One region of the Actinoplanes sp. NPDC049598 genome, then DNA from elsewhere that is predicted to be linked to it. Evidence: riboswitches for the same ligand, from Rfam matches in the RefSeq annotation. Region 1 holds a riboswitch; each other region holds the start of a gene.

Region 1 (3,078 bases):
TCGCGTCGCTGGCCGGCACCTGGATCTCGCTGGTGGCCGGGCTCGGCGGCATGCGTGACTTCAACGGCGAGCTCTCCTTCGCGCCGCGGCTGCCCAGCCGGATCAACGCGCTGGACTTCTCGATGCTCTGGCGGGGCCTGCGCCTGCGGGTCAACGTCACCCCCGAGGAGACCACGTACTCGCTGCGCAACGGCGGCGGCTCGGCTCGGCTCGTGCTGCTGCACCACGGCAAGGAGGTCGAGGTCACCCAGGTCAAGCCGGTGACCGTGCCCAACCCGGCCCCGTCGCAGGTCGGCCCGGCGCCGGCCCAGCCGGCCGGCCGTGCTCCGGTGCGCCGCGCGACCGCCTGATTCACCGAATGACGAAAACGGCCCCCGGTGCGAACCGGGGGCCGTTTCACGTTTGAGTGGCGGATCAGAGCATCGAGACGTGCACGTGGTCGGTGTGGTCACTCGGCCCGTGGTACGCCCTCCACTCGCCCTCGGAGGGGAACCAGATCTGCTTGTACCAGATCACGTAATAGATGCCGAGCCGGTCCGCGTTGCGGACCAGGAACGCCATCAGGTTGTTCCCGTACTCCTTCATGTCCGCGTTGTGCGCGACCGCGAAACCGCTGTCCTGCAATGACCAGTCGCAGGCCCGGCCCTTCGGATGCTCGAACGGCCCGCCGTCACGGTGACAGCCCACGAATCTGTCGAAGCCCGCTTTCTTGACCTCTTTGTACATGTTCAAGGTCCGGGCGGTGATGCAGCCGCTGGTCGTCGGGTCCTTCACCGTGCACGACTCGGGCGAGAAACCGCCGTCGGAATTGCGGGGCGCGGCCTTGGCGACGGGAGATTTGGCGAGCACGTGGCCCTGGGTGAGGCCCTCGCCGCCGACCAGGTTGAGGGCCTGGCTGGCCGCTTCCTTCTGCTTCTGCATCGCGACCAGGTTGGTCTGCTGCTTCTTGACCTCGGCGTCCAGCGCCACCTTGGACTTCGTGACCTCGTCGATCGCCTTGTTGAGCTCGCCGAGCTTCCGGTCGTGCTCGGTGTTGATCTCCTCGAGCGACATGGCCCGGCGCAGGAAGTCGTCCGAGCCCTTGCTGCTGAGCAGGAAGCTGGCCGCGTTGAGCTGGCCGAACCGGTACTGCTGGTTGGCGATCGCGTTGACCTCGGGGATCAGCTCGTTGCGCCGGGCCTCGGCCGTCTTGATCTTGGTGGCGAGGGCCTTCTGCGCGGCCGTCGACTTGGCCACGGCGCCCTTGGCCTGGACGAACCGGCGGTTCGAGGACTCGATCAACTCGTCGAGGGTCTGGTTCTCCTTGCCGGCCGACTCGTCCGGGGTCGCGGAGGTCCCGTCGCCGGGCTCGGCGTAAGCCGGAGATATGGGCGAGGCCAGGAAAGCGACAGAGACGATCGGCGCCAGGGCAAGCATCAGCCACCGGCGGGGTCGTACGGTCATGCAGGTTCCTTCCGAGTAAACCGCCGACCGGGTTAGCTGACGGGTTCGGGACGGAAGCGATCCCTACCGCTTGACGCGGACTCACCCCACACTGACCTGGTTCCCCGGCTCGCCTCGCGGCGATTGGGCGGTGGCCGCCGGCACCTCGGGGGCGGTGCCTGGTTGGGCGGGCCGACGGCGAGTTTACCCGACAACGGGCCGCCCTTCAGGCCTCGCGAAACAGTATTCGCGTAGTCCACTTGTAACATTCCGTAATTGCAGTCACGGTGTGTCGCCATTCAATTGCGTCGCGTGCGATAACTGTCGATCGTTCGATGTCTTCGGTATGGTCGGTGCCGATCCCCACCCCCCGGGGATCGCCGCCTAATCGTTTCCGAACGAGCCGGGGAACCAATCTTTCCGGGGTGAATCCGCATCCGCGGTAGGGATCACTTCCGTCCCGAACCCGTCAGCTAACTCGGTCGGCGGCCGACGGAAGGAACAGGTGTGCGGCACAAGACTGTCCGGCGACGATTAGCAGCCACCCTGGCGCTGCTCGTCGCGCTCTCCGGCCTCGCGCTGGCCTCCCCGGCCTCGGCCGCGCCGGGCGACACCGGCGACGACGGCGAGGGCGCTCCCAAGACCCTGATCCAGCAGCTCGAGGCCGCCTCCAAGGGCTTCGTCGAGGCCAAGGAGGCGCTGGACCGCTCACGCAAGCGCCAGGCCGAGCTCGCGGCCAAGCTCAAGGAGCTCGACCAGCAGATCGGCCCGCGTCAGGCGGCGTTGGACGACATCATCCAGCAGTCGTACCGCACCGGGCGCCTCGGCCCGATGAGCGCGCTGCTCGCGGCCGGCTCGTCTGAGGGCTTCCTCGACCGGGCCGAGACCCTGGAGACGATCGCGGTCAAGGAGAACACGGCGGTCGCGGCGCTCAAGACCACCCGGGACGCCCAGCAGGCGGCCAAGGTGGCCATCGACACCGAGGTGCGCAACGAGCAGAAGCAGGTCGCGCTGATGGCCAAGCGCAAGGTGCAGGCCGAGAGCGCCCTCAAGGCGGCCAACACCGGCGGCGAGGACAAGACCGGCGAGGACGCCCCGCAGCCGAGCGACAACGCCCCCAGCAGCTCCAGCAAGAAGAAGGCGGGAGCGGCGCCCCGCGACTCGGACGGCTCACTGCCGTCCGAGGGCTGCACCGAGAAGGACCCGACCACCAGTGGCTGCCTGAGCCCGCGCACGCTCAACGCCCTCAAGCAGGCCCAGGCCGACGGCTTCACCCGCTTCGTGGCCTGCTTCCGCGAGCAGAACAGCGGTGAGCATCCCAAGGGCAAGGCCTGCGACTTCGCCGCCGACAAGAACGGCTTCGGCGGCGTCGCCACGGGTGCCAGCAAGACGTACGGCACCAATCTCGCGAATTACTTCATCAACAACTCGGACCGGCTCGGCGTGCTCTACGTGATCTGGTTCGAGCGGATCTGGCTGCCGAGCAGTGGCTGGAAGGCGTACACCCGCGGAAACGGCGACCCTTCCAGCGACCACACCAACCACGTGCATCTCTCGATGCGCTAGCTGAGCCGGGGGAGTGCGAGACCTTTACTTGCGGACGTAGGTCTCGTACTCCTTCAGGACGTCCTCGGTCGGGCCGTCGGCGCGGATCAC
Region 2 (3,078 bases), on a different contig from region 1:
ACCCCAACAACGCCGGCATGGAGGCCATGGCCGCCGCGGTCGACAGCAAGCTCCTGGCGACCGCCTGACCGTTGCGGGGTCCGAGCAGATCGGACCCCGCCGCGGCTATCCTGACCGCGGAGGTCAGGACGGTGACGACGAAGGGCGGGCGGCGGACGCCCGGCAGCCTCGAAGCGGCGGCCATGAGCGTGCTGTGGGCCGCCCCGGAGGCGATGACCGCGGCCGAGGTGCAGGAGGCGCTGGGTGGTGGCCTCGCCTACAACACCGTGCAGACCATCCTCATCCGGCTGCACGACAAGGGAACCGTCCAGCGGCGCCGCGCCGGCCGCGGGCACGCCTACTGGCCGACCCAGGATGCCGCCACCGCGGCGGCGGCGCAGATGAGCGCGGCCCTGGCCGCCCGCCCGGACCGGCTCCGGGTCCTCCAGCAGTTCGTCGGGACGCTGGACGAGGCGGACGCCGCCCTGCTGCGGCAGCTGCTGGCCGACGAGTCGTGACCCGCCCTCATCGGCCGGCCCGGGCCCGTCGCCGGCCGCGCAGGAGCTCGATGCCGACCGGAATGACCGACACGGCGACGATGCCGGCGAGGATGAGTTCGATGTTCGACTTCACGAACGCGATCTGCCCGAGGAAATAGCCGAGAATCGTCACCCCGCAGCCCCACAGCGTGCCGCCGATGACGTTGAAAAGCAGGAAGGTGCGGTATTTCATGTGGCCGGCTCCGGCCACGATGGGCGTGAAGGTCCGCACGATCGGAACGAAACGGGCGAGAACGACGGACCGGGCGCCGTACTTCTCGAAGAATCCACTGGCCCGGGTCAGATTCTCGCGTTTGAACAGCCGCGAGTCCGGCCGCCGGAACAGCGACGGCCCGAAGCGGCGGCCGAAGAGATAACCGAATTGGTCCCCGGCCACCGCCGCCATCGACACCAGCAGGCACATCAGCCACAAGGGCTGCTTGAGGTACGTCCCGTCGGCCACCAGAAGCCCGGCGGTGAACAAAAGCGAGTCGCCGGGCAGAAAGAAACCGATCAGCAGGCCCGACTCGGCGAAGACGAGCGCCAGGATGCCGAGAAGGCCGAAGGTGGAGATCAGGTGTTCCGGGTTCAGGAACGAGGGGCCGAGGGCTGCGGTCATCAGATGGCGTCGCCTCTTCCGGAAAGTAAAAACCTACACTTTGTAGGTGTTACCAGCCTCGCCGGGCCTATCCCTCGACCGAGAATTGTGTGGCCTTTTTCACTGGTCGACTTACACCTCTTGTAGCAGATCAATAACTGCTTGTCATTTCAACTGCAAGAAACCGGGCACTCAGCAATGTGCCAACTACTTTGGGTAGTCTTTGCTGCTCGGAGGGAGCGGCGGAATTGGTGTAGCAAGATGGGGCCGACCGCAGAGCGGGCCGGCTCGCGACGAACCGGCTCACGCCGAGCCCTACCCCGGTCGGTCGTCGCGACCATGAGCGACACCACCACCGCGAAGGCATACGGGGCAGGGACGGGGGAACCACCATCGGCTCTTCGGCGCCACCGCACCCGGTGCGGGCGGCGTGGCGAGGGCCTTGGGGTGAAGCCGCCCCCGGCGGCCGGGCAACCTTCCCGCCCGAACCCGACAGCTAACCTCGCAGGCGTGCCGGAAGGATGTTTCCACCGTGCACGAACACAGTTCGGGCCGGCGCCGCATGTCCGTCGGCACCGGCACCATCGCACTGTCCCTGGGTCTCTGCCTCGGCGCCGGCCAGCTGGTCGGCACTCCGGGCGCGGTCGCCGCGGCGGGCCCGGCCCCCACGGCGCACGTCTCCGCGACGAAAGCCGCCGCGGCCAAGAAGAAGGTCTCCATCCGGACCACGTACAGCGCCCGGTCGTTGACCGCCGGCAAGTCGGTGCGGATCACCGCGACCTACCGCAACCCCGCCACCGGCGCGGCGATCACCTCGGGGGTGGTACGCCTGCAGGCGTACCGGAACGGCAAGTGGCACACCTGGTTCGCAAAGCGGTTGACCAGCAAGGGAACGGTCAGCTTCTCGGCCGCGCCGAAGGTGACGGGATACTTCCGCACCTCCTACACCGGCAACGCCGTCTTCGCCGCGCACGTCGGCCGGAAGATCAAGGTCACCGTGATCAGGCCGTCGTCCGGGAAGGGGGCCAAGATCCTGGCCGAGGCGCGTCGGCACGTCGGCGCGCTCTACCTCTACGGCGCGGCCGGACCGCACCGGTTCGACTGCTCCGGCTTCACGATGTACGTCTACCGCAAGTCGGTCGGTGTCAAGCTGCCGCACAAGGCGCATTCGCAGCAGCGGTACGGCCGTGGCGTCAGCAAGTCGGCCAAGAAGCCCGGTGATCTGCTGATCTCGCGCCGGGGTTCGTACGGCTACCACGCCGCCATCTACGCCGGTAACGGCTACATCTACGACTCGCCGCACAGTGGCGCGCGGGTCAGCAAGCGGAAGATCTTCAGCTCCAACTACGTCGTCCGCCGGCTCGCCTGACCCCGGAGCGGCGGACCGGGCCGGGAGGCGTACGGCGTTGTACCGCCTCCCGGCCCGGCCGCAAGCTCACTCGAAACGCACCCGGCTCAGCCACCCGGGGTAGTCGCTCAGCACGTACAGCTCGCCCTGCACGTCGACGCCGAAGGCGGTCGGCTGGGTCGGGAAGTTGCCGATGGTGGCGGACTCGTAGCCGCCGCCGGGCCTGGGGCGCACGGCGAAGGCGAGGGTCGAGCAATAGTCGCTCGCGATGTAGGTGCCCCGCGCCTTGGGGGTCCGGGAGCCCCGGTAGACCACGCCACCGGTGACCGAGCAGCTTTCGGTCATGTAGTGCGGGTACTCGAAGACCGGGTCGACGTACTGCACGCCGGGCCGGCACTGCTCCTGGTCGAAGATCGGGGTGCCCTCCTTGCAGGACCAGCCGAGGTTCGCCCCGCCCTGCCACGGGCGGATGTGGTTGATCTCCTCGACCAGGCCCTGGCCGACGTCGCCGATCCACAGGGAATTGTCGACGTCGATCGAGAACCGCCACGGGTTGCGCAGGCCGTACAGCCAGATCTCGGGCCGGGCGCCCGGCGTACGAACGAACGGGTTGC
Region 3 (3,078 bases), on a different contig from region 1:
CGTGGTCAGCGACGAGGCCGCCTTGCTGGCCACCCTGCGCCGGACCCTGCTCGACGAGCACGTCACGCCGCTGCTGGACGCGGTCCAGGGCGCGGCCCGGGTCAGCCGCCGCCTGCTTCTGGGCTCGCTGTCGGCGGGTATCGCCCACGCGGCCCAGCGCGCCTCGACGGTGGCGGGCGCGCCGCCGGGGGAGACGACCGGCCAGGTGCTGCGCATGCTCGACGTGGCCCACCTGGTCGACTGGAACACCGAGCGGGTGCGCCGCCGGACCTGCTGCCTGGCCTTCACGATCCCGCATCAGCGGTTCTGCGCCGACTGCTCGTATTGGAAGTGATGAAGCGTTGAACCCGACATGGGAGCGCTCCCGTATGGGTAACCGGGAGGCATGCTGATGGCGCTGTTGCTGGATCTCGCGAACATTCTCGGCGGTTTGCTGCTCGCCGCGGCCCTGCTGCGGCAGATTCCGCGCGTCGGCGGCGGGTTCGGCACGTTCGCCGACCGGGTCGCGCCGTGGGGCTGGGTGGTCGGCGTCGTGGCCCTGGTCGCCGGCGGTTACTACCTGCTGGTCCACCTCTTCGACGGGCCGCACGTCTTCCACTTCGAGGTGGTCGGCATCGCGGTCGGGGTCGCCCTGCTGTGGGACCGGCTGACGGGCCGCAAGACCGCGGAGGCGCCGTTCGGGCGAGGGCTGCTGCTGGCCGTCTTCGGCATCATCGCCGTTGTCGTCGGGCTCCAGGGCCTGGTAACGCCGGACTGATCGGCCTGGTCGCAGCCTTGATCGGTGATCACGGCAAAACGGGGCAGAACCGGGCGCATTCCCCGGCCGGGCGCACTGAGAACAACGTCACGATCGCCCTTCGTGGCTTTGCCGAGGGTCGATCGGCGTGGTTACGGTCGGCCGGTCCCACGATCGTGGGCACCGCGGGCGGAACGCCGAGTCCTGCCGCCGCCCGACGGAATTCAACTCAGGCATGGAGCGGGGGACCCAAACGTTCTCCGGCACGCCACCGCGCGTGCCTCGGGGTGAAGCCGCCTCGCGCGGCCGGGCACCTCAGCCCGAACCCGACAGCTCACCTCGTAGGCGTGGAGGTTGTTCTTCCATGGCACAAAACCGTAAGCACACCGTCGCGCTCGGCCTCACCACCGCCGGCGTGGCCGGAGCGTTCGCCCTCTTCGGCGCGGCCCAGCCGGCCCAGGCCGCGGGCAGCGTCAACTGGGACGCCGTCGCCCAGTGCGAGTCCGGCGGCAACTGGAGCATCAACACCGGCAACGGCTTCTACGGCGGCCTGCAGTTCACCAAGAGCACCTGGAAGGCCTACGGCGGCGGCAAGTACGCCAGCACCGCCAACAAGGCGAGCCGGGGCGAGCAGATCGCGATCGCCGAGAAGGTCCTCGACGGTCAGGGCATCGGCGCCTGGCCGGTCTGCGGCAAGAAGGCCGGCTCGTCGAAGAGCTACAAGGGCACCAACACCGGCGGCGCCTCGGAGAAGAAGTCGTCCTCCACCGCCAAGAAGTCGACGACCAGCAAGAAGTCGGCGACGCACAAGTCGGCGACGACGCACAAGTCGTCCACGACCCACAAGTCGACGACCGCCGCGCCCCGGAGCACCACGAAGACGACCGGCGACTTCTACATCGTCCGCGCCGGCGACACCCTGGCCAAGATCGCCAACCGCTACCAGATCGACGGCGGCTGGGAGCGGCTCGCCGAGCTCAACAAGAGCATCATCGACGACCCGAACCTGATCTTCCCGGGTCAGCGCATCGCGATCTGAGCAAGGCTCCCCGCAGCGAGAACCACCCGGCGGCTCGCCCGGACCTCGGTGCTCTTCCGCACCGGGGCCGAGGCCGCCGCCAGCATCGCGGCCGCCTGCGCCTCGTCGCGCAGGCTGCTCGCGGTGCTGCGGGCGAGCGAGACATCGTGCCAGGCGGCCGACTCGGCGGCCGTGGCCAGCTCGTACCGCTGACGCAGCCACGCGGCCGAGGCCCGGGCGATCACCAGCTCCTGCTCGACCTGGTGGAGCCGGGCGTCCCAGCCGTTGCGCTCGGCCATCGCGTCGGCCAGGGCCGAGGCGGGCAGCTCCCCGCGGCCGACGGCGGCCTCGACGGCCCGGTGCAGGAAGCTCTCCCGGTCCGCGTACTCCGCGCAGGTCCGGGCCGACCAGGGCGTGCCCCAGACGGCGCCCGCGGCGGCCCGGCGCACCCGGGCGTCCGCCTCCAGCCAGGCGTCGTAGGCGACGTTGACCGCCTGGGCGGCCTGCTCCCAGACCTCCTGCCAGCGGCCGGCGCTCGCCGCGGCGCGCTCGGCCGCCACCTGGATCTCGGAGGCGAACTGCGCCGCCTGGGCGGCCTCCTCGGCCTGGCGGTTCTTGAAAGCGCTCCGGGCCCGCAGCACGGCCACGGTCTCCTGGGCCGCCTTGCGCGGGTGGCGCATCGCCTGCGGGCTGCCCAGCAGGAGCAGGGCCGGCAGGGTGAGCAGCATCAGCGTGGCCCAGATGGCCGGCGCCGGTGAGGAAACAAGCATCTCCGCTACAACGTTCATGATCGTCAATCCGTCCGCGTGTCGAGTCCACCGTGGGCAGCTGCGATCAGCGCGGGAAGGCGCTGATCAGGCGGACGCGGCCGGAGGCGCGCGAGAACCGCGGACACCCGCGGTGAACTGTGTGCTGAGGACGGTGGCGCGGTCGATCGGCGCCTGCTCGGACTCCGCGGACTCGTCGGGCTCGGTGAGCGAGGACGAGGGATCGGACACAGCGGAGGAGGAGACAGCGGCCCGCGGGGAAGACGTCGCGGACGGCCGCTGCGGCGTGGCGACCTGCGCCAGCAACACGAACAGCAGAACGGACAACAACGAGCGCAGCAGGAGTGTCCTGCGGTCGCCGGTCGTCGTCATGGACCCAACATAGCGAGCCATGGGAGATCTTGCCCGCCCGCCACACCGCCACGTCAGAGTGACGGCCGCCGCGTCAGCCGCCGCCGCTTGGCCAAACGCCCAGGTGGCAGCGCGAAGAGCCGCCGGGCGTTCGACTCCGCGAAAGCACGGAAAACCGAAGGCGCCAGGCGCTGCGCCAGCCGCAG

The links. Region 1 has a riboswitch for cyclic di-AMP ahead of AB0J66_RS30895 (hypothetical protein). Riboswitches for the same ligand answer to the same signal wherever they lie in the genome.
Region 2: it holds a riboswitch for cyclic di-AMP, as region 1 does, so the genes downstream of both, AB0J66_RS39610 (NlpC/P60 family protein) here and AB0J66_RS30895 (hypothetical protein) in region 1, are expected to answer to the same signal.
Region 3: it holds a riboswitch for cyclic di-AMP, as region 1 does, so the genes downstream of both, AB0J66_RS07925 (transglycosylase family protein) here and AB0J66_RS30895 (hypothetical protein) in region 1, are expected to answer to the same signal.

The regions. Positions count from the first base shown of each region.
Region 1 covers NZ_JBFAOX010000015.1:130,036-133,113, forward strand. Annotated here, with positions in the region: gene AB0J66_RS30890 (glycoside hydrolase family 65 protein) at 1-350, shown strand, start outside; gene AB0J66_RS30895 (hypothetical protein) at 415-1,443, opposite strand; cyclic di-AMP (ydaO/yuaA leader) riboswitch at 1,450-1,583, opposite strand; cyclic di-AMP (ydaO/yuaA leader) riboswitch at 1,794-1,926, shown strand; gene AB0J66_RS30900 (hypothetical protein) at 1,930-2,988, shown strand; gene AB0J66_RS30905 (ABC transporter ATP-binding protein) at 3,013-3,078, opposite strand, start outside.
Region 2 covers NZ_JBFAOX010000026.1:49,191-52,268, forward strand. Annotated here, with positions in the region: gene AB0J66_RS39595 (GDSL-type esterase/lipase family protein) at 1-68, shown strand, start outside; gene AB0J66_RS39600 (BlaI/MecI/CopY family transcriptional regulator) at 132-497, shown strand; gene AB0J66_RS39605 (VTT domain-containing protein) at 505-1,137, opposite strand; cyclic di-AMP (ydaO/yuaA leader) riboswitch at 1,515-1,642, shown strand; gene AB0J66_RS39610 (NlpC/P60 family protein) at 1,649-2,485, shown strand; gene AB0J66_RS39615 (PQQ-dependent sugar dehydrogenase) at 2,552-3,078, opposite strand, start outside.
Region 3 covers NZ_JBFAOX010000002.1:435,881-438,958, reverse strand. Annotated here, with positions in the region: gene AB0J66_RS07935 ((2Fe-2S)-binding protein) at 1-334, shown strand, start outside; gene AB0J66_RS07930 (hypothetical protein) at 392-757, shown strand; cyclic di-AMP (ydaO/yuaA leader) riboswitch at 942-1,098, shown strand; gene AB0J66_RS07925 (transglycosylase family protein) at 1,101-1,775, shown strand; gene AB0J66_RS07920 (hypothetical protein) at 1,757-2,542, opposite strand; gene AB0J66_RS07915 (hypothetical protein) at 2,609-2,893, opposite strand; gene AB0J66_RS07910 (amidohydrolase family protein) at 2,947-3,078, opposite strand, start outside.